3 regions of the Saccharomonospora sp. genome follow, and region 3 is predicted to be linked to each of the others. Evidence: riboswitches for the same ligand, from Rfam matches in the RefSeq annotation. Region 3 holds a riboswitch; each other region holds the start of a gene.

Region 1 (6,936 bases), on a different contig from region 3:
CTCGTCGGTGACGGTGACGGAGTTCTGGCGACGTTGGCACATGTCGCTGTCGCGGTGGTTCCGCGACTACGTGTACATCCCGCTGGGCGGTAACCGGGGCGGTGCGGCGAAGACGTACCGCAACCTGTGGATCGTGTTCCTGTTGACGGGGTTCTGGCACGGCGCTGCGTGGACGTACGTGGTGTGGGGCGCCTATCACGGCATCCTGCTGGTCGTGGAACGCTCCACCGGTTGGAGCGCCTCCCCCAAGACCCCGGGCGCCGTCATCGGTCGTCGGGCGCTCACCCTGGTACTCGTGATCTTCGGGTGGGTGTTCTTCCGCGCACCCGACCTCGGCTACGCGTTCACGATGTTGGGCAACATGCTGCTGCCTGATTTCACCGGTCTGACCGAGGCGGTGGAGGCCGCGGTCACGAACCAGCGACTGGTGTTGCTGCTGGGCGCGATGGCGGTGTTCTTCCTGCCCGCCCATCCGGTCACGGGGCCGCTTCTGGAGTCGTCGCGCACCACCCCGGCCATGGTCCTGCGCGTCACGGTGATGACGATCGGCGCGCTCTACGCCGCGATCCTGGTGGCGACGGGAACGTTCAGCCCGTTCCTGTACTACCAGTTCTGAAAACCGCGGTTCCGCGGTCCGCGCGGACGCACTTGCGGCCCGTCGTGGCACGGACGAGGGCGAGTCGGCCTTCGCCCGACGCGACGGAGCTCGCCCAGGGTCTCGAGTGGAGGTCCACAACCGACGGAGCCCGGCGACGATCCGTTCCACCGTGGCGGGGTCGGTGGCCCGATGCCGTGGCGGCGTGGCCGGACGGGCACACAAACGCGGGTCCTCGGCAGTAAGCGGTGGTCGGGGCGACGAAGGACCACGTCGCTCGCGGAGTCATCCCCTTCGCGGGAACCCCGATCCCGGCCTGGGGGACGTTGATCGTCGCGAAGAGACGTGCCTGCCAGTGTAACCAAGGACGACCCGAGCTGTAACCGGCCTGACCCCAGAAAGCGCGCCGGAGTCGACGCCGCCGTCAACTCAACGTGTTCCGCATCCGCGCGGCGGCGTTCACGAGGTTGCGCAACGAGGGTTCGTCGAGTTGCACCCAGTCCACGCCCACACCGTGCAGTCCACGCAACAGCTCGGCGCAGTCCGGGATCAGTCTGTCCACAATGTTCACATACCGGAATCCGCCGGGGGCATCATGGTCTGGTTCGGATATAAGCAGCAGCGTCACCGGGCCGACCAACACCGGACGGGTGCGCACCCCGACTCCACGGCCTCGTGAAACCACTCCACCACGGCACGATCGGCCACCGAGAACCGGGTGTCCGGACCGATCTCGGGAACCAGGTAGTGGTTAGTTGGTGTTGAACCACTTCGTCAGCTCCAGCGGCGGCACGGACTCCGCGCCCCACGTCATCGCAGGTGTCGAGCGGGCTCAGCCCGAGGTCGGCGTAGCGCCGTGGGACGGCGCCGAATGTCACGGCCGTGTCCAGGACGTGGTCATAGCAGGAGAGCGTTTCGGGAATCGAGTCCAGACCGGCGTCCCGCAGGGTGCGCCACGTGTCCGTGCGCAGGGCACGGGCCGTCTCCCTCAACTCCGCTTCATCGCACCGCGACGCCCAATAGCGTTCCAGGACGCGTTTGAGTTGCCCCGATTCGGTCCGATCCTGGGATAACCGAGTACGGTCGTTCCGATCGTGGTGGCCAAGGCTCTCCCCTCGCGAGCTCGACGGCGTCACCGGACGGTTCCGAAAAAGCTCGCAGGCGAACAGCACGACGATGACCACGCCACGTCGTCCTCGCGCCGGAGTTTCCCTCGAACGTCCGGTAGGTCGCGCACACCGGCGGTGTGCGCACCGATGGCAGGTCTTCGGACTCGCGGGCGGACCGGCTCACGCCGGGTTTCCCTACCGGCCGTCGCTTCCCAGGCCGAAAGGCCCAGTGCGGGTGTCGCCGGTCGAGACGACCGGCCACGGCGTTCGTTCCCACTCACCGCTGCGGGGCAGTCCCGGATTCCCACCGGGTTCCCTCTTGCGACGCCCCGCCCGGAGACGGGCGAACCACCGGCGGCGACTCAGGATAGTGGCGCTGTCCGGCAGGACAAGGACGTCCGCCCAGCCGGAGCAGCCGGATCAGATGTGCCGTGTCACTCACGGCAGTGCACGGCCACCTCGGAGCTCGCCCTCATCAATCACCGTACCGGCCAGCAGCTCGGAACGTTCCCCGGCCCACGAGATGTACAGGTACTCACGAGCGCGAGAACCCGCCACGTAGACCAATCCTCGCTCCCTGGCCCATGCGACCTCACGTTCCGGCTCCTTAAGCTCCCGAACGCCCCGTGGAGGGAGCTCACGCTGCGAGACACCCACAATCGCGACAGCACGGTATTCGAGACCTTTAGCACGGTGCATCGTCATTACCCGGACGACCTCACCGAGAGCGTTCTCGTCCGTCCCTGCACCTACTTCAGCCGCGGGCACTCCTCCGGTGGACAAGGTATCCGCCAGATCAGCAACCCTTCGGTTCGACCGCGTTACGACGGCCATCTGCGACCAAGTCACCCCGTCCCGACGCCAGGACTGGAGCTTGTCGATCAGCGCCGAATGCTCCTGCCTCGAGCTGTCGAAACCGCGGGCCTCCGGGACAGGGCCTCGGAACGCCGAACGTGCCCCCGCCAGAGATTCGGTATCGCCTTCGAGGTCATCCACAGCGTGTCCGTAGGCCACCTTTAGCGACCAATCGAGGATCTCTCGGGAAGTCCGATAGTTCACGGTGAGCCGCCGAGACCGGCCTCTCGTTTCGATACCGTATCGCGACAGCACAATCGGCTTGCCGTAAATCCGCTGATGCGCATCACCCACGATGAACAGATCATCACTGTCGTGAGGCACCAATGCCCGAATCAACCTCCAGTGGGCAGGGTGCAGATCTTGTGCTTCATCCACGACGACATAGCGGTATTTGGGGAGGGCACCGCGGCGAATACCACTGTCGAAGACAGGCGCCTCGTGCGGGTTCAGTTGCGCGGCAATGGTCGCCGCCCTCGCAGCAGCCCGTGTGAAAGTGATCAGGTTCTGCGCATTGAGGAGCTGGGTGAACCGTTCGAATACCGCCCACAGGTCCGCTCGCTGAAGCCGAGAGATGCGCCTTCCCCTACCACTACGGGACACGGTGAGGTATTCGGCTCTTTCCTCAATACCTTGCGCGAGAACTACTTCGTTCCACTCGCTCTGTAAGAAAGAGATGTCCCACTCTTCGGCAGCCGCCGCACGAGCTGTCTCCCATGCTTGCAGCACACCGGGATCATCGTCTTTCCGCAGCGTCAGCCGGGCTCCGTCCCCGATCCGAAGGACCCGCTGCGCCAGCGAGTCGATGTTGACGACATCCACCCGTCGTCGCATCAATTCCGGCCCCGCCAGTTCAGTGAGCTGGGACTCGATGTTCTGCGCCAGGTTCCGAGTGAAGGTCGTGAACAACACCTTCGCGTCGCTCGCCTCCTCGTCAAGGCGCTGGGCAAGATGGCGAGCCCGATGGATGGCGGTCACGGTCTTGCCCGTGCCCGCTCCCCCGGTCACGCGATACGGCCCCTTCCAGCCGTTGTGGTAGGCGAGCCTGCGCTGCAACGGGTGCAACCAAATGCGCCAAGCCTTGAGATCCGACTCGAGCGCCGCTCGCAGTTCCTCGATACTGCCGTCCGTGAAGACGAGCCTGGACTGCGGACGGTCGAGCGCACCCAGCAGGTCACCGGTGTCGATGTTCGATTCGACCTCGGCGATGAGGTCGGCCCACACTTCGTCCACCCCACGACCGGCGGCAAGGTCCAAGACCGCATTGCCCTGCACGCCCGGCAACTCCTCAGCCACCGTAAGAAGCTGGTCCTCGTCAGTGATGGTCACCAAACGCTCGGCGATGTCGGTGTCGATACCGAATCGCCGAAGGTCACGAGCTCGGATGCCGCTGAGGACGGGAGTGCGCCGCGGCTGGGTGCTCGACACCGCGCTCGCCTGAGTGATCGCCTTGTTCAGCGCCGCGGCATCCACCACGTCGAGCGCGCCGGTCACTTCGTTCACCCCGAAGCGCAGCTTGGCCGCGTAAGTGTAGGCATCATCGTGGGGTTTCACCGCCACGAGCACGTATCCACTGGCCCGAGGAAGTTCGATGAGAACCGCGCGCCAAAAGTCGTTCACCCGTGCCGTCTTGATTCGCGGATCGCGGACGCCTTCGGGAGTCTTGAGGTCGAGACCAGTGAGGTCGGGGCGTTCCTGAAGCTTGACGACGAAGTCGAGGACCTTGTTCTTTATCGATCCGTCCAAACTGGAGTAGCTCTTGCTGAACAGACCCGACACCACCACACGTGTACTCATCAGACCTGCTTTCCGAACGCTGCCGCGATCTTGTTCACAAGTTCCTCCTCGTCGTCGCCTTCCTCGAACAACCAGGCCTGCCACCCGTTACGGCGTAGCCATTGGTCCCTGTTGTCACAGACGTCGATGACTGCTGCGAACTTCCGATCGGGCCAGCAGTACTCCACCGGCCACAAATCTCCCTTGGGATCACCGACCTCACCGCCGGGCTCGGGCTCCGGTATGTCGAGTTCCGCCAACCGCTTTCCGATTCGAGCGAGGCGTTCATGAGTGAATTCGATGACGATTTCCCACCGGGCAGGAACGACATCCACTGTCGCTTCTCTCTCCACAGTGGACGGCCGGGCCAGGGGCAGGAACCTGCCCGCAAAGACGTCAAGTGAACTCCGGGTCCAACACTCGGCCATCCGCATCGGCATGGCAGATCCATACGTGGGAAGTGGGAGGAACTGGAGCACGTTCGACCAGCTGAGCCAGTCTCGCCACTGCTGTTCGTGGGATCGGCCGCCCACTTCACTGGGCCGGTCGTCCAACACGGTCACGGCCCCGATGGTGTCGGTCCCCGCTCCGTGCGAGCTACCGACAATACCGATCGGAAGGCCCGACATCCCGACACAAGACGCCACTACGACCGCACCACCACGCCCGTCGGGACGCTCGCCCCGAGCCCAAGCCAGCAGTGTGGAAGGCAGTTCCTCCGGAACCACTTGCGTCGGCGGATGCCCACGGTGGTCGTTCGAACTCATGAGGGCGATACAGGTCTGCACCGCCGTCTGGCCCCACACCGCCTCGCCGGGATCGCGAAGATACTCGAGCAACGCTCGCATCGGGTTCCCCCAGAGCAGCGAGGCACGTCTGTCACCGACAGCGGCCCGTGCGACATTGGCGGCCTTGCTGTCGACCAAAGTAGGCAACATGCTGTCGTAGCCGTCGAGCATCCGTGCGAAGTCTTCGACATCCTGGAAAGTCAAAGACCACACCCGATATCCCGCGTCTCGCAGCGCCGTACGCTTGACGGCGTCGTCCGCGGTGCGGTCGTTTTCCACCGAGGCGTGATAAGCCCGGCCGTCGAGATAGACCGCAACAGGTGCGTCCTGAGCATCCTGCCGCGTGAAGAGAAAGTCGGGTTCTGTGATGACCTTGCCGGCGGTCACGCGCACCAGAGGACGCACGGTCCACCGGCGTGGCTCCTGGTTCGGGCTGAGCAGATGGATGTCGAGTTCTTCACCCCGCTGCCCGGTCGAACTCGTCCAGGACTGTCCTTCTCCCCGGCTCACCGCGCTCTTGAGCACCTCCCGGAACCGGAGTTCCAGCTCAGAGAGCTGGAGGGAGGAGATGTCGATGTCGGCAACGGTAGGAATGCCTTCCACCGACCAGTTGTCGAGGAGTTCGGCCAGTAGCTCCATCGCCACCCGGCGGTTGGCGTGCTCCACTTCTCCCGGTTCGGCGACTCTGAGCAAGCAGCGGTGGCAGGCGGCACGCTCTTCGAACTGGCACTGGCAGGAGCTGAGCACCTCGTAGGCCTGTTGCAGGATGCGACGCATTCGGTTGGGGTCGCCGAAGCGATCGAGGTAGCCGGTGCCGCCGGGCACCGTGTCATGCAACACCAAGAACTGTCTGACCCGGCGATGCTCGTCGGGCATACGCGCCGTGACGATGTCGAGGTGCTGAGGTGCTCCGCCGAAATCCTGGTGCAGCCCCAAAAGGAGGGCGGTCTTCAGGGAGACGAGACGCAGGTTGACCTGGAAGGTGGACACCGGCAGCAGCAACCGCACGGCCTGAGTGGTGATCTCGTGGGAAAGCAGTAGGTCAACCCAGCGTGGCGCGGTTCCCCGCCGTGTCGAGCACCACCCGCGATGCCGCACCTTGTCCTCAGCGCTCTGGCGGACAACTCCGCAGTACACACAACTCGGGAAGCGTGGGGCCGAGGTATGAGTTCCCGCCACGGAGATATCGGGGCCGGGCCGGTCGGCACGCCCGAGGTTGACCGTGCGGATGGTCGCCTGCCGAATGTATTCGGCACCGAAGGCTTGCCCCCTGAGCCGCCAGGCACCTTGGATCTGGTCGTAATCCACATCCACGCCGGTGACCGTGATGAATCGGGTGCGGGTCCGGTCCTCGGTCTCGTCTTCGATCAAGGCCTCGTCACGACGGTGAACCGCGGAGGCCTTTCGTAATTCGAGCACCTTGTGAACAGCGCCCGCATCGGCAACGCCGGTGCTGCGGCACCGCGGGCACGCGGGGGGAGCCGGATCGACGGTCTCGGTTCCCCATCCGCAGTCCGGGCACAACCGCATGTGCCGCCAATGAGGCTGTCCGGAGGGCCCGAGCTCCAAAGCATCGATCTCCACTCGGTATCCCTGGGCATAGAAGACCGCGCCGGGGGCAAATTCCGTGAGAGCAGTACGGCTGCCGCGCCCGTAGCTGTGTTCGCTGGTGTGGAATTTCTTCTCGCCCTCGTCGTCGGTGGTCCACCACAGCGACACGTCGAGCTCGGTGTGCTCGTCGAGCAAGTTGTAGCTCGGCAGGAGGGACAACTCACCGAGCCCGGTCAACGCGTTGCGGTTCCACGTATCGCGC
Region 2 (6,936 bases), on a different contig from region 3:
GATGATGTTCGGACAACACCTCTCTGGCGATGTCGTCGACGGCCTTCAGCAGCGGTTGCTCGATCTCGCGCAGGAGCCGGTCCGGGTCGATCCTGGCGAAGACGTCGGAGACGTCCAGCACGTTGCGGGTGAGCAGGTCCGTCGCGGTGGCGGCCATCCTGCCACCGTGCCGGGGCACCACGCCCTGCCAGCCGAGGAAGGTTCCCTTGATGCCAATGAACTCCATCGGCCGGAACATCATCTCGATGGCGACCCGTTTGGTGACGTAACCGATGAGGGCGGCCACCACGGGAATTGCGGTGTAGAGGGGCCAGTTCGCGGCGAGGTCGGCGAGAACTGCCTCCACTGCGACCTCCTAGCCGATGTCGGCACACGGATTTCTCGCGGAACCTTTCAGCGCTGCTGTCCGATACTTCGCCGGAAAGGGGCAAGCGAGAGATGGGATCGGCGACCCGGACTCATTATGGTGGCCGAATGGCTGAAGCGCAGGCATCCCCTACACAGGTGACGAATCCGCAGTTCGCGACTGCCTTTCGCGGCTACGAGCAGGTGCAAGTGGACGAGCACGTCAAAAAGCTCACCGCAGAGCTGGCCAGTGCTACGCGGCACCGCGATGAGGCCACGGCGTCGGTCGCCGAGCTGACGAAGGCACTGAGTTACGCGCAGAAGGAACTCGCCGACACCAAGACCGCGCTGGCGCGCATGGTGGAGGATCCGGCAGGGCCCGCCGCCATGACCGAGCGGGTCAAAACCATGATGCAGCTCGCCGAGGAGGAGATCGCCGAGCTGAAGGCGAAGGCCGAGAGGGAGGCGGCCGACATGCGCGACGCCGCCGATGCCTACGCCGAGAAGACCAGGGCCAAGGCTCAGGCCGAGGCCGAGAAACTCGCGGCCGACGCCGCGAAGGAACGGGACCGCCTCGACGAGGAAGCGCGGCAGCGGCGTGAGAATCAGCGCGAGGCCGTCGAGAAGGAGCTCGCCGCGCAACGCGAGAGGACGGAGAACGAGACCGCGGAGCTGCAGCGGGTCACCAAGAAGAAGACCGACGCCATGATCGCCGAGGCCGAGAGCAGGTTCGCCGAAGCCAGGACACTGCGCAAGGAGGCCTACGAGTTCCGGGCCGCGGTGTTCGACGGACTCACCGCCAGTCAGTCGGTATTGCAGCAGGCCATCGAACGTTTGGGGGTCGATCCGACTCCGGCGCAGCTTGAGGAGCAGGACCGCCGCAGTGCCGCGCAAGCCTCCGCCGGCAGCGGCTCGACCGAGGGGGAGAAGCAGCCGGCGTGACCGGCGCCGATATTCGGTTGCCCCGCTGACCACTGTCGACGACAGCGGTCGACCGCGCGTACCGCGCTTGTGCCGGGAGTCAGCAGAGTCGGGGGAATCGGTTTCGCGGTCGCTCGACACTCTGATCGTCGACCACGCCCATTCCTCCGGCTCCGCACTCGACGAGTGGACCGCGGAGGAACTCGACACGACGTGGTCGGTCAATGTGCGTGTCACGTCGTTGCTCGTGCGGGCTTTCGCGGAGCAGTACCGAAGGGGTGGTTCGTTCCCCTCGGGTTGGCACTGGAACACACCGGCGGAGGCGGCGGCGGTGGTGTCGTTACTGCTCGGCGAGGATGCCTCGACCATCACCGGGAACGTCGTGGACGCCGAGGCCGGTTTCCGTCGTTGGTCGTTGTAACCGACGCGGGCGACACCGGGCGGCGACAGTGCTGGTGACGGTGCTTACGACACTGGCGTCGAGCTGCCGAAACGGTGGACACGGTGCACCATCGACGAGTGGACTCCAACGCCGCAGCAGGAAAGCCGCAGGTCGTCGATTTCCAGGTGTACGGCCTGGACGAGAAGTTCCACGGTCCTCGTTGGGTGGACTTCTTCGAAGGTCTACCGGGCACACCGCCGTGGGCGTTGTGGCTCGGCCACCGGGAACTGGACGCCGACGGTGGCGTGCGGGTGGGCACTTTGCCGAGGCAACGGTACGAGTCGGTGATGTGCCCGAACGGTAAGGACCCGTTGGCAGAAGTGGCGTTCAGCGGAGCGTTCGGAGTGGTCAACGTGACCCTGCCGGACAGCTCGGTGCCGAGGCCCGATGGGCTCATCCCCGCGCTCGTGGAACACGCCGAACAGCAGTCTCGCCGCTACTCCGATTGGCCCGTCGTCTGGTGGAGCATCGAGGGCGCGGAGGTGCGGGCGCGGGTGTGGCGCTTCGCCGGCGGGTGGGCCGCGTTCTCCACGGCGCTGGACGATGTCTACCTCGTCGCGGTGGGCACCGGGATGGAGCCGCAGAACCTGTCGTTCGAACCGGTGACCGATGGTTTCGTCTACGGAACCGACCTTTCGGCACCGCTCGATCTGGCTGAGCTCGGGAGGCAGAAGAGCGTCAGGCCCGAGGCGTGGCTGCTACCACCTCGACGTGACGGTTTCCACCCCGACCAACTGGCGTTCGTCCCGGACGAGTCGGAGGAACCGGACGAGGCAGGAGAACCGGAGGAGTCGGGGGCCTGAAGTGTTGCTCCGACCGGGCGACACCCTTGTTCTACGCGGTAGCGCCACTATCCTGAGTCGCGCTGGTGGTTCGCCCCGTCCGCCAGGCGGGGCGTCGTAAGAGGGAACCCGGTGGGAATCCGGGACTGCCCCGCAGCGGTGAGCGGGAACGAACGCCGTGACCGGTCAGATCGACCGGTGACACTCGCACTGGGCTTTACGGCCTGGGAAGCGACGGCCAGTAGGAATCCGGTACGCGCCGGACCTGCCCGCGAGTCCGAAGACCTGCCATCGGTGCGTACACCGCCGGTGTGCGCGACCTTCCGGATGTTCGAGGGAACTCCGGCGGACGGGAGAGGACGACGTGGCACGGTCATCGTCGTGCTGTTCGCCTGCGGGTTCCTTCGGCAGTTCTTCCGGTGACGCCGTCGAGCTCGCGAGGAGAGAGCCTTGGCCACCACGATCGGATCGACCGTACTCGGCTATCCCAGGATCGGACCGAACCGGGAACTCAAGCGCGCCCTGGAACGCTATTGGGCGTCGCGTGGCAGCGAAGCGGAGTTGAGGGAGACCGCCCGTTCCCTTCGCGCGGACACGTGGCGCACCCTGCGGGAGGCGGGACTGGACTCGGTTCCCGATTCGTTCTCCTTCTACGATCACGTGTTGGATACGGCCGTGACGTTCGGTGCCGTTCCGCAGCGTTACGCCGACCTCGGCCTGAACCCACTCGACACCTACTTCGCGATGGCGCGTGGCACCGATTCCGTGCCGCCACTGGAGATGACGAAGTGGTTCGACACCAACTACCACTATCTGGTGCCCGAGATCGGCCCGGACACTCGGTTCTCGGTGGCCGACCGTGCCGTGGTGGAGCGGTTCCACGAGGCCTTGGAACTGGGTGTGCGTACCCGGCCTGTGCTGGTCGGCCCGGTGACACTGCTGTTACTGTCCAAACCGGATCCGGATGCTCCCGAGGGATTCTCTCCTTTGGACAGCGTGGACAAACTGGTTCTGGCTTATGCCGAATTGTTGCGTGAACTGCGTCGTGCGGGCGTGGACTGGGTGCAGCTCGATGAACCCGCCTTCGCCGCTGACCGCACGCGACGCGAACTCGACGCGTTGCGCGACACTTACCACGCGTTGGGTTCGATCGGCGACCGGCCGAAGCTCTTCGTGCCCGGCTACTTCGGGGATCTCGGCGATGCGTTGGGGATCCTGGCCTCGGCGCCCATCGAGGCCGTCGGGGTCGACTTCGTGGCTGGAGACTCGCGAGTGGACGATCTTTCGGCGTTGACCGGCTTGCGGGACAAGACATTGGTGGCCGGTCTCGTCGACGGGCGCAATGTGTGGCGCACCGATCTCGACCGGGCTTTGACCACGGCCGCCACGCTGCTCGGTATGGCAGGCGACGTCGCCGTTGGCACGTCCTGTTCGTTGCTGCACGTGCCGTACGACGTGGCCGTCGAGACTCACCTGGATGCGCAGGTGAGGACGTGGTTGTCCTTCGCTCGCCAGAAGGTCGACGAGGTCGTTGTGCTCGGCCGTGCGCTGCGCGAGGGACGCGACGAGTTGGAAGGAGAACTCGTCGCCGCACGCCGAGCCGTCGCCGACCGCAACGGCGCCGACCGGGTGCGGGATGAGAGCGTCCGGCGACGGCTGGCCGAGCTGCGCCCGCAGGATGCGCGTCGCGCCGACTACGCCGTCCGGCAGCACGAACAACAGGAGCAACTGCGACTTCCCGCGCTGCCGACGACGACCATCGGTTCGTTCCCGCAGACCACGGAGGTGCGCAAAACCCGTGCGGCACTGCGTGCCGGCGAGATCGAACACTCCGAGTACGTCGGCAGGATGCGTGGTGAGATCGAACGTGTCGTCCGGTTGCAGGAGGAACTGGGGCTGGATGTGCTCGTGCACGGCGAACCCGAACGCAACGACATGGTGCAGTACTTCGCCGAGCATCTGGCCGGTTTCGTCAGCACCGAGCACGGTTGGGTGCAGTCGTACGGGTCTCGATGTGTGCGGCCACCGATCCTGTTCGGCGACGTGTCGCGGCCCGAGCCCATCAGCGTCGAATGGTCCGCCTACGCGCAGAGCCTCACCGACCGGCCGGTGAAGGGCATGTTGACCGGCCCGGTCACCATTCTGGCGTGGTCGTTCGTCCGTGACGACCAGCCGCTCGCCGACACAGCCAGGCAGGTGGCTTTGGCCCTTCGAGACGAGGTGCGCGACTTGGAGGCCGCCGGGTTGCGGATCATCCAGGTCGACGAGCCGGCGTTGCGGGAGCTACTGCCGCTGCGCGCATGGCAGCACAAGGAGTACCTGGACTGGGCGCCCGAGGCGTTCCGGTTGGCCACCTCGGGGGTGCGGGAAAGCACCCAGGTGCACACGCACCTGTGCTACTCGGAGTTCGGCGACGTCATCGATGCGATCGTGGCGTTGGACGCCGATGTCACCAGCATCGAGGCCGCCCGGTCTCGAATGGAGGTGCTTGCCGATCTCGACACCGTGGGGTTCGCGCGCGGCATCGGGCCAGGCGTGTACGACATCCATTCCCCTCGAGTGCCGGACGAGGACGAGATCGTGGCGTTGCTGCGGGCCGCGCTGGACGCGGTTCCGGCGCGGCGACTATGGGCCAATCCCGATTGTGGTTTGAAGACCCGAGGCTACGGTGAGGTGGAGCCGGCGTTGCGGAACCTCGTGAACGCCGCTGCGCGGGTCCGGAACACGTTGAGGTGACAGGCGAATCCGCGCCGCCGTCCCTCGGTTCGGGGCGGCGACGCGGGTCGAGGTCGGTGACCCGGCACAGGATCAACCCGTCCGGGCGCACCACGAACACCTCGCCGGTGCGGGCACCCAGGACCTGGGCGATCGTGCGGTCCGAGTCCTCGACGACGGTGAGGTCGCTGCCCGACCGGATGGTCGATCCGGGCGAGGCCACCACCACGGCGCGGACCTGCTCGGTGGGCAGTGCTTCGGCGAGCTGTTCGGCACTGGCCACCACGATGTCCGCGGCGGAGGGTTCGAGCTCGAACCTGAGGAACGCGAATCCGGTGCCCCGCACCGTGTTCAGCGACGATTCCTCGACACCGGCGGCGGTCCTCACGGACACCTTGCGGTCCTCCAGCGGGTCGCCCGGCAGGGCGCCCGTGATGTCCGGATCCACCGGCCATGTCAGGGGCGACGCGTGTGCGTGCGTGGCGCTCGACTGGCGCGGGTTCACCAGGTGGGAGAACTCGGAACACTCGGTGGACAACGCGAGCACCGCGTCGCGAGTGGCGCGGAATCCGTGACCGCCCGGCGACATGACCAAAGTGGACTTACTTGCGTTGTCCACATTCTGTTGCCACGCAGCGTGTCGTTCGGCGGAGTAGATGTTCAACAACGATTCGGCACCGTGGCCGCCCACGACCGCCGCGAGCTGACGGAGGGTGTAGGCCGGCATTGGGTCGATGCGCGCCATACCCAGAAGGTAATCCAGTCTCCCGGCGTGGGGGTGTTGCGACGTGTCCTCGTGACCGGTCGGGTGTGACCTACTGTTCGTACCGGTGTGACCGAGTGATCGGTTGCTGCGGGTCCAGTCGAGTTCACCGTCGTTGATGGCCTGCAGTGCGCGGTCCAGCCACTCGATTTCCGCGCGCCGCATGATGATGCCGTAGTCGTCTTCGATCAGCAGGATTCGCGACAGGTGACGTCGCGTCGGCGCAACCCGGTGCGTAGCCGGACGGGCTCCCACCCGATCGGCGGCGTCGGAACCGGTAGGGCCGGGCAGACTGCTTTCTGTATTTACCCGTGCACGTACGGCTACCCTGGTGGGTGCGACTCCGCGAATGAGGTGGGCTGATGGAGACGTTCGGGCAGCGGTTGCGTCGCCTGCGGGTGGAGGCGGGTTTGTCGCAGTCGCGGCTTGCCGGACTCCCCGATGACCAGCAGAACGCGGAATGGACCGTGGAATATCGCGAGGCGCTGGCCGAAGCCCGCGCGTTGGTGTAGCCGCGACTATGCGTCTTCCCATACGCATGGCGTAACCACTCCACAGAGGACGGTCGTGTCTCGATTCTGTACGTCATGAGTTGGATCAGTGGGTCGTGCCGTGTACCGAGTCCCGGCTATCGGTCCGGGCCGAAAGGACTCGTAGAGCGTGATGACGAGGTCGAAGACCGGTTCGAGAAGGGAGCCCCGGGTGGTTCCGAGGCCGACGTCGAGGGCGGCGAGCGGTGATCGCGCGGGACCGCGAATTGCTCGCGCGCCTGCGTCGGGTGAACGTCGGTATCGGCGAAGTCGCGCTCGCGCTCATGGCCGCACAAGACGCTGGTGAACTTCCCGCCGATGGTCTACGCGAAGTCGGACGGGCACTGCGTTCCCTCGGCAGCGATATGATCGCCCGAGCCGATGAGGTCGGCCGGTTTCCGGTGGTCGAGGTGGGCACCGATGTATGACCTGTCCGCT
Region 3 (5,455 bases):
GTCATGGCCGCCGGTGCGTACGCGCTGTTCGGCGGTGCCCGCGTGGTGGAAGGTGACACACGATGACCGGAAAACTCGTGCACACCGGCCAGGTCGTCATGGACCTGGTCATGCGCGTGGACTCCGTACCCGAGGCCGGCGGGGACGTTCTCGCCTCGACCACCACACTCCTGCCCGGCGGCGGCTTCAACGTGATGGCCGCCGCCGCCAGGGACGGGGCCCGCGTCCTCTACGCCGGAGCCCACGGCAGCGGCAGGTTCGGCGACCAGGCACGCGCGGCGCTTCGAGGGGAGGGCATCACCATCGCCCAACCTCCCACCGAGGACAGGGACACGGGAGTGTGCGTGGTCCTGGTCGACGACGACGGCGAACGCACTTTCGTCACCGGAACCGGCGCGGAAGCCGGACTCCCGCCTGACCTGTTGAAAACCGTCGAGGTCACCACCGAAGACGTGCTCTACCTCAGCGGCTACAGCCTCCTGCACGAATCGAACCGCGCCGCACTGCTCGGCTGGCTGCCCGACGTGTCCGTGGCCACGGTGCTGTTCGACCCGGGACCGTTGGTCGGTGAGATACCCACCGACGTCCTGACCCCAGTGTTGTCCAGGGTGGACATTCTAAGCTGCAACGCGCGCGAAGCCCGCGAATTGACCGGGCTTGCCGATGCCGTGTCGGCGGCATCCTCGTTGACGAAGCGCCTCGGTTCCGGTGCGGCGGCGATCGTGCGGGACGGGCCGGCGGGCTGTGCACTCGCACGAAACGGCGAGGCCCGGCACATCCCGGGGTTCCCGGTCACCCCGGTCGACACCAACGGCGCGGGCGACACTCATTGCGGTGTGCTCGCGGCGGCTCTGCTCGACGGTGCCGACCTCGCCTCCGCTGCAAGGCGTGCGAACGCGGCGGCAGCGATCTCCGTGCTCCGGCACGGACCGGCCACGGCCCCGTCCGGCTCCGAGATCGAGGAATTCCTGACCCGCCGCTAACCCTCCACGGCCCGGGTTGGGATGCCCCGGTGCGAGACGATCACATGGGCGGCCCCGTCTCGCGAATGCGGTGCGCTACTCGACGTGGTCGGCCAGAGGATCAGCGATGGTCGGACCGGAACGACGTTCTGCGAGTGGACGATCGCGGCGGGCGAGGAAATTACGTGACAACCGCACAGAACCGGGAACCCGAGCCCGTGACCAATACGGCACGGACGTCATCCTCGCCGGCCCGCACGGCCGTGGCTCGCAACTGACGTGCCAACGGCAAGTCCAGGGCGTTGGCCGCGTCGGGACGGTTCAGTTCCATCCGCGCGACGCCGTCGGTGACGGAGTAAGCCACGAACTCGGCCATGTCACACCCGCCGGAACAACGCGGCGAGCGCCTGACCGCCACCGATGCACATCGTGACGACCCCAGCTCCAGATCCCGGCGGACCAGATCCTTGGCGACCCGCAACGTCAGGATCGCGCCCGTGGCACCACCGGATGACCCAGCGCGATCGCACCTCCGTACGGATTGACCTTCTCCGGATCTAGCTTGGCGTCCCGGACCACGGCGACCGCCTGGGACGCGAACGCCTCGTTCAACTCGATGGTGTCGATGTCCGAGGGTACCGTGGGGTGCCGTGCCGGTCATCTCGAACAGTTTGTTCAACACCAACACGGGAGCGTAGCCCATCAGCTCCGGCTCCATCGCCGCGGTCGCCACCGCTTCGAGACTCACCAGCCCAGTCAGTCCTCGCTGCGTGGCCACGGATTCCCGGGCCAGAACGAGCGCCGCGGCACCGTCGTTGATGCCCGAGGCGTTACCCGCCGTCACCAAACCGCCCTTCTCGAACGCCGGGCGCAGCTTCGCCAGCGTCGTCTCCGGCTTCGGGTGCCCGTCCTCGGTCACGGTGAACGGTTTGCGGCCACCGACCTCGACCGGCGTGATCTCCTCAGCGAACACCGACTTGGCGGCCTCCGTCGCGGCGCGTCGCTGCGACGCGCACGCGAACTCGTCCCGCGCCTCGCGCGACACCCCGTACTTCCGGGCGACGTTCTCCGCCGTCACGCCATGTGGATGTCGGCGCCGCCCCAACGCAGTTGCATCGCCGCCGACCACACCGCCTGCAGGCCCGAACCGCAGAGCCGGTTGACCGTGTACGCGGGGGTCTGTTTCGGCAGGCCGGACTCGATCGCCACCCGGCGGGCGTTGTAGGCGTCGGGGCCGACCTGGCCGATGCATCCCATCACGACCTCGTCGATGTCCTCCGGGACGACACCCGCTCGCTGCAATGCGGCCTTGCCCGCGACCCCACCGAGCTTGTACGCATCGACGTCCTTGAACGCTCCCCGAAACCACCGACCGGCGTTCGCACACCGTCGACGATCAGGACCTTCTCTGCATCAGCTATGTCCGTCACACCAATCACACAGGCTCACCGAAAGCGCCGTCACAACAATCGAGCCGATGTCTCGCGACCCACCGAGATAGTAGGACGTCCAAACATCAAGGGAGTGCGAGATAGATCACATCCAAGCCGAAGGAGCGAGGTGGAAAGAGCTGCCGCACCCTCGGGAGCAGCTCGCCGACTTCTGTGGATCGAGTGGTCGGTTTCGTTCGAAACCCACCGGGTACCTCCAGCCGGGATGACCGGACAACACCTGCCGCCAGGGCGTCCGGACGAAGCACCGGACCCCATGAGTTCCAGGCCATTGCGGCACCCCGCTCATCGTCGACTCTCCGAGAAACCAAAGCCGGACACTCGAAAAACAGGACCACCGAACGCTGACTCGAATGCCTCCCGACACCACGCGCATCCGCTCAAGACAGTCGGAGACGGCCGGAAGAGTCACTCGAAGCGCCCACGCTCGACTGTGCGTGTACTCACAGGAACCCGACTCCCCAACACCGTCCAGTGCGGCTAAGGTGATCGCCGCGGCTCGAGGTGCCCCACGGCTCACGCCACGGGGAGAATCTGGGAAGTCCGGTGAAAGTCCGGCACAGGGCCCGCTGCGGTGACCCAGGCACTGACCTGGGAAGTCCGAAGACCGGCCTCGAACCGACCCCGGGCACAACCGTGTTCCGGGAAACACACGGCAGTTCGAGCGGGAGCCCTACATGCCTGTGCAGTACCCTTTTTCCGCCGTCGTCGGCTCCGACGACATGACACTCGCCCTCGCACTCACCGCGATCGACCCGTTCATCGGCGGTGTCCTGATACGTGGAGAGAAGGGCACGGCGAAGACGACGACGGTGCGCGGCCTCGCCGAGATCCTGCCGCCGGTGGCCGTCTACGAGGAAGACCGATTCTCCGTCGACCCGGACGATCCCGACGAGATCTCCCCCGACGGTCCGTTCGGGCCGGACACGACTGTGGTCACCCGTCCCGCGCGACTCGTCGAACTCCCTACGGGCGCCGGTGACGACCGGGTCACCGGGACTTTGCACCTGAACAAGGCCCTACGTGAGGGCGTCGTGGAATTCGAACCAGGCCTCCTCGCCCGCGCCCATCGCGGCCTGCTCTACGTCGACGAGATCAACCTGCTGCCTGATCACCTCGTCGATCTGCTGCTGGACGCGGCGGCCACCGGCCGTTTGAGCGTCGAACGGGACGGCCTCTCAGTCGAACACGCCGCCCGGTTCGTGCTCATCGGCACGATGAACCCCGAGGAAGGGGAACTCCGCCCCCAACTGCTCGACCGGTTCGGCCTGACCGTCGAAGTCGCCGCGCCCCGAGACCCCACCACCCGCGCCGAAGTCGTCCGGCGGCGCCTCGCCTTCGACGCCGATCCGGCCGGCTTCGCCGAACGGTGGGAAGCCGAACAAGACGCCCTCCGCGAACGTCTAGCCGCCGCCCGAGGCCTGGTCGACACCGTGGTGTTGGACGACGACACGCTCACGACCATCGCCGAGATCTGCGCCGCTTTCGACGTCGACGGTCTGCGCGCCGACCTCGTGACCGCCCGCGCCGCCGCGGCTCACGCCGCTTGGCAGGGGCGAAGCCACATCACGCGCGACGATGTCCGCGCTGCGGCTAGGCTCGCACTGCCGCACCGGCGCCGCCGCAATCCCTTCGACGAACCGGGACTCGACGAGGAACGACTCGACGAGCTGCTCGGCCCCGACGACCCCGGGCCTGACGGACCGGGCCCCGATGGCCCCGGCGGTGGTGCCGACGCCGACGATCAAGACACGACCAACGCCGGTGACGGTACGCAATCCGCGCCACCGTCAGGCGACATGCCTGGTCGGAACGAACGGAACGGGTCGAACGAGCCGGAGGAATCCCCGTCCTCAGAGCAGTCCGCCTCATCAGCCGGTACGTCCGTCGCGGCGGCAGGTCGACCGGGCCGGGCACCGCTCCTCGTCGTCCGTGGCACCGGGGAAGGCCAATCCGGACGCCGATCACGCGCCCGCACCCCACAAGGCGCGGTGATCGGGCCACGACGTGACGGCAATGCACAAGGTCGCCTCCACCTGGTGGGCACCATCACCGCGGCCGCACCACACCAACGACTGCGCGGCGGCCTCACCGATGGGCGTGGCCTGATCGTCACACCCGGCGACCTACGCCGCGCCGAAACCCTGGGCCGGGAGTCGAATCTGGTGCTGCTGTGCGTCGACGCCTCCGGCTCGATGGCCGCCCGTCGTCGCATGGCACAGGTCAAAACAGCTGTTCTCTCGCTGTTGCTGGACGCCTATCGACGCCGTGACAAAGTGGCGTTGGTGACCTTCCGCCGACACACCGCCGAGGTGACACTGCCGCCCACGAACTCGGTGGACGTCGCCTCCCGCAGACTCGCCGACCTGCCCGCCGGGGGACGCACCCCCTTGGCCGAGGGTTTGGAATGCTCGGCGGAACTGTTGCGGCGGGAGGCGCTCCGCGATCCGACACGCAGACCGCTGTTGGTGGTGGTGACCGATGGCCGGGCCACCTCCGGACCCGACCCGTTGGGCCGGGCTCACACCATGGCCCGGCATCTCGCCGCCACCGGTGTCTACAGCGCGGTGGTCGACTGCGAGACCGGCCGCTTCCGGATGGGACTGGCCGCACGACTCGCTGACCATCTTCACGCCGAGCACATCCCGTTGGGCGAGGTCACCGCCGACGGACTCACCGACGTCGTTCGCAGCGTCACCGCCCCGCGCCGGGAGGTGGCCTGATGCCCAAGGGCAAACCCCTGTTCGTTCCGAACGACGGCCTCACCACCCGCCAGCGACGTCACCGACCGCTGCTGATGGTGCACACCGGCAACGGCAAGGGGAAATCGACCGCCGCGTTCGGGCTGGCGCTGCGCGCCTGGAACCAGGGCTGGGACATCGGGGTGTTCCAGTTCGTGAAGTCGGCCAAGTGGCGTATCGGTGAGCAGACCGTCCTCGAGCGACTCGCCGCCCTGCACGCCGAGACCGGCGAAGGCGGGCCCGTCGAGTGGCACAAGATGGGCTCGGGCTGGTCGTGGAGCCGTAAGGCCGGAACAGAGGA

What was found. Region 3 has a riboswitch for cobalamin ahead of M7H19_RS15600 (magnesium chelatase subunit D family protein). Riboswitches for the same ligand answer to the same signal wherever they lie in the genome.
Region 1: it holds a riboswitch for cobalamin, as region 3 does, so the genes downstream of both, M7H19_RS00470 (5-methyltetrahydropteroyltriglutamate--homocysteine S-methyltransferase) here and M7H19_RS15600 (magnesium chelatase subunit D family protein) in region 3, are expected to answer to the same signal.
Region 2: it holds a riboswitch for cobalamin, as region 3 does, so the genes downstream of both, metE (5-methyltetrahydropteroyltriglutamate--homocysteine S-methyltransferase) here and M7H19_RS15600 (magnesium chelatase subunit D family protein) in region 3, are expected to answer to the same signal.

The regions. Positions count from the first base shown of each region.
Region 1 covers NZ_DAHVQP010000006.1:4,632-11,567, reverse strand. Annotated here, with positions in the region: partial or broken gene M7H19_RS00475 (MBOAT family O-acyltransferase) at 1-616, shown strand, start outside; partial or broken gene M7H19_RS00470 (5-methyltetrahydropteroyltriglutamate--homocysteine S-methyltransferase) at 1,071-1,700, opposite strand; cobalamin riboswitch at 1,836-2,072, opposite strand; gene M7H19_RS00465 (UvrD-helicase domain-containing protein) at 2,143-4,356, opposite strand; gene M7H19_RS00460 (DEAD/DEAH box helicase) at 4,356-6,936, opposite strand, start outside.
Region 2 covers NZ_DAHVQP010000097.1:1,003-7,938, reverse strand. Annotated here, with positions in the region: gene M7H19_RS11485 (DUF445 family protein) at 1-346, opposite strand, end outside; gene M7H19_RS11480 (DivIVA domain-containing protein) at 475-1,287, shown strand; gene M7H19_RS11475 (hypothetical protein) at 1,355-1,687, shown strand; gene M7H19_RS11470 (hypothetical protein) at 1,786-2,511, shown strand; cobalamin riboswitch at 2,561-2,798, shown strand; gene metE (5-methyltetrahydropteroyltriglutamate--homocysteine S-methyltransferase) at 2,941-5,226, shown strand; gene M7H19_RS11460 (hypothetical protein) at 5,283-5,780, shown strand; gene M7H19_RS11455 (hypothetical protein) at 6,331-6,480, shown strand; gene M7H19_RS11450 (hypothetical protein) at 6,556-6,708, shown strand; gene M7H19_RS11445 (hypothetical protein) at 6,705-6,926, shown strand.
Region 3 covers NZ_DAHVQP010000129.1:479-5,933, reverse strand. Annotated here, with positions in the region: gene M7H19_RS15610 (PfkB family carbohydrate kinase) at 63-983, shown strand; gene M7H19_RS18670 (enoyl-CoA hydratase-related protein) at 1,144-1,338, opposite strand; gene M7H19_RS18665 (hypothetical protein) at 1,446-1,541, opposite strand; partial or broken gene M7H19_RS18660 (acetyl-CoA C-acyltransferase) at 1,801-2,279, opposite strand; cobalamin riboswitch at 2,899-3,044, shown strand; gene M7H19_RS15600 (magnesium chelatase subunit D family protein) at 3,091-5,136, shown strand; gene cobO (cob(I)yrinic acid a,c-diamide adenosyltransferase) at 5,136-5,455, shown strand, end outside.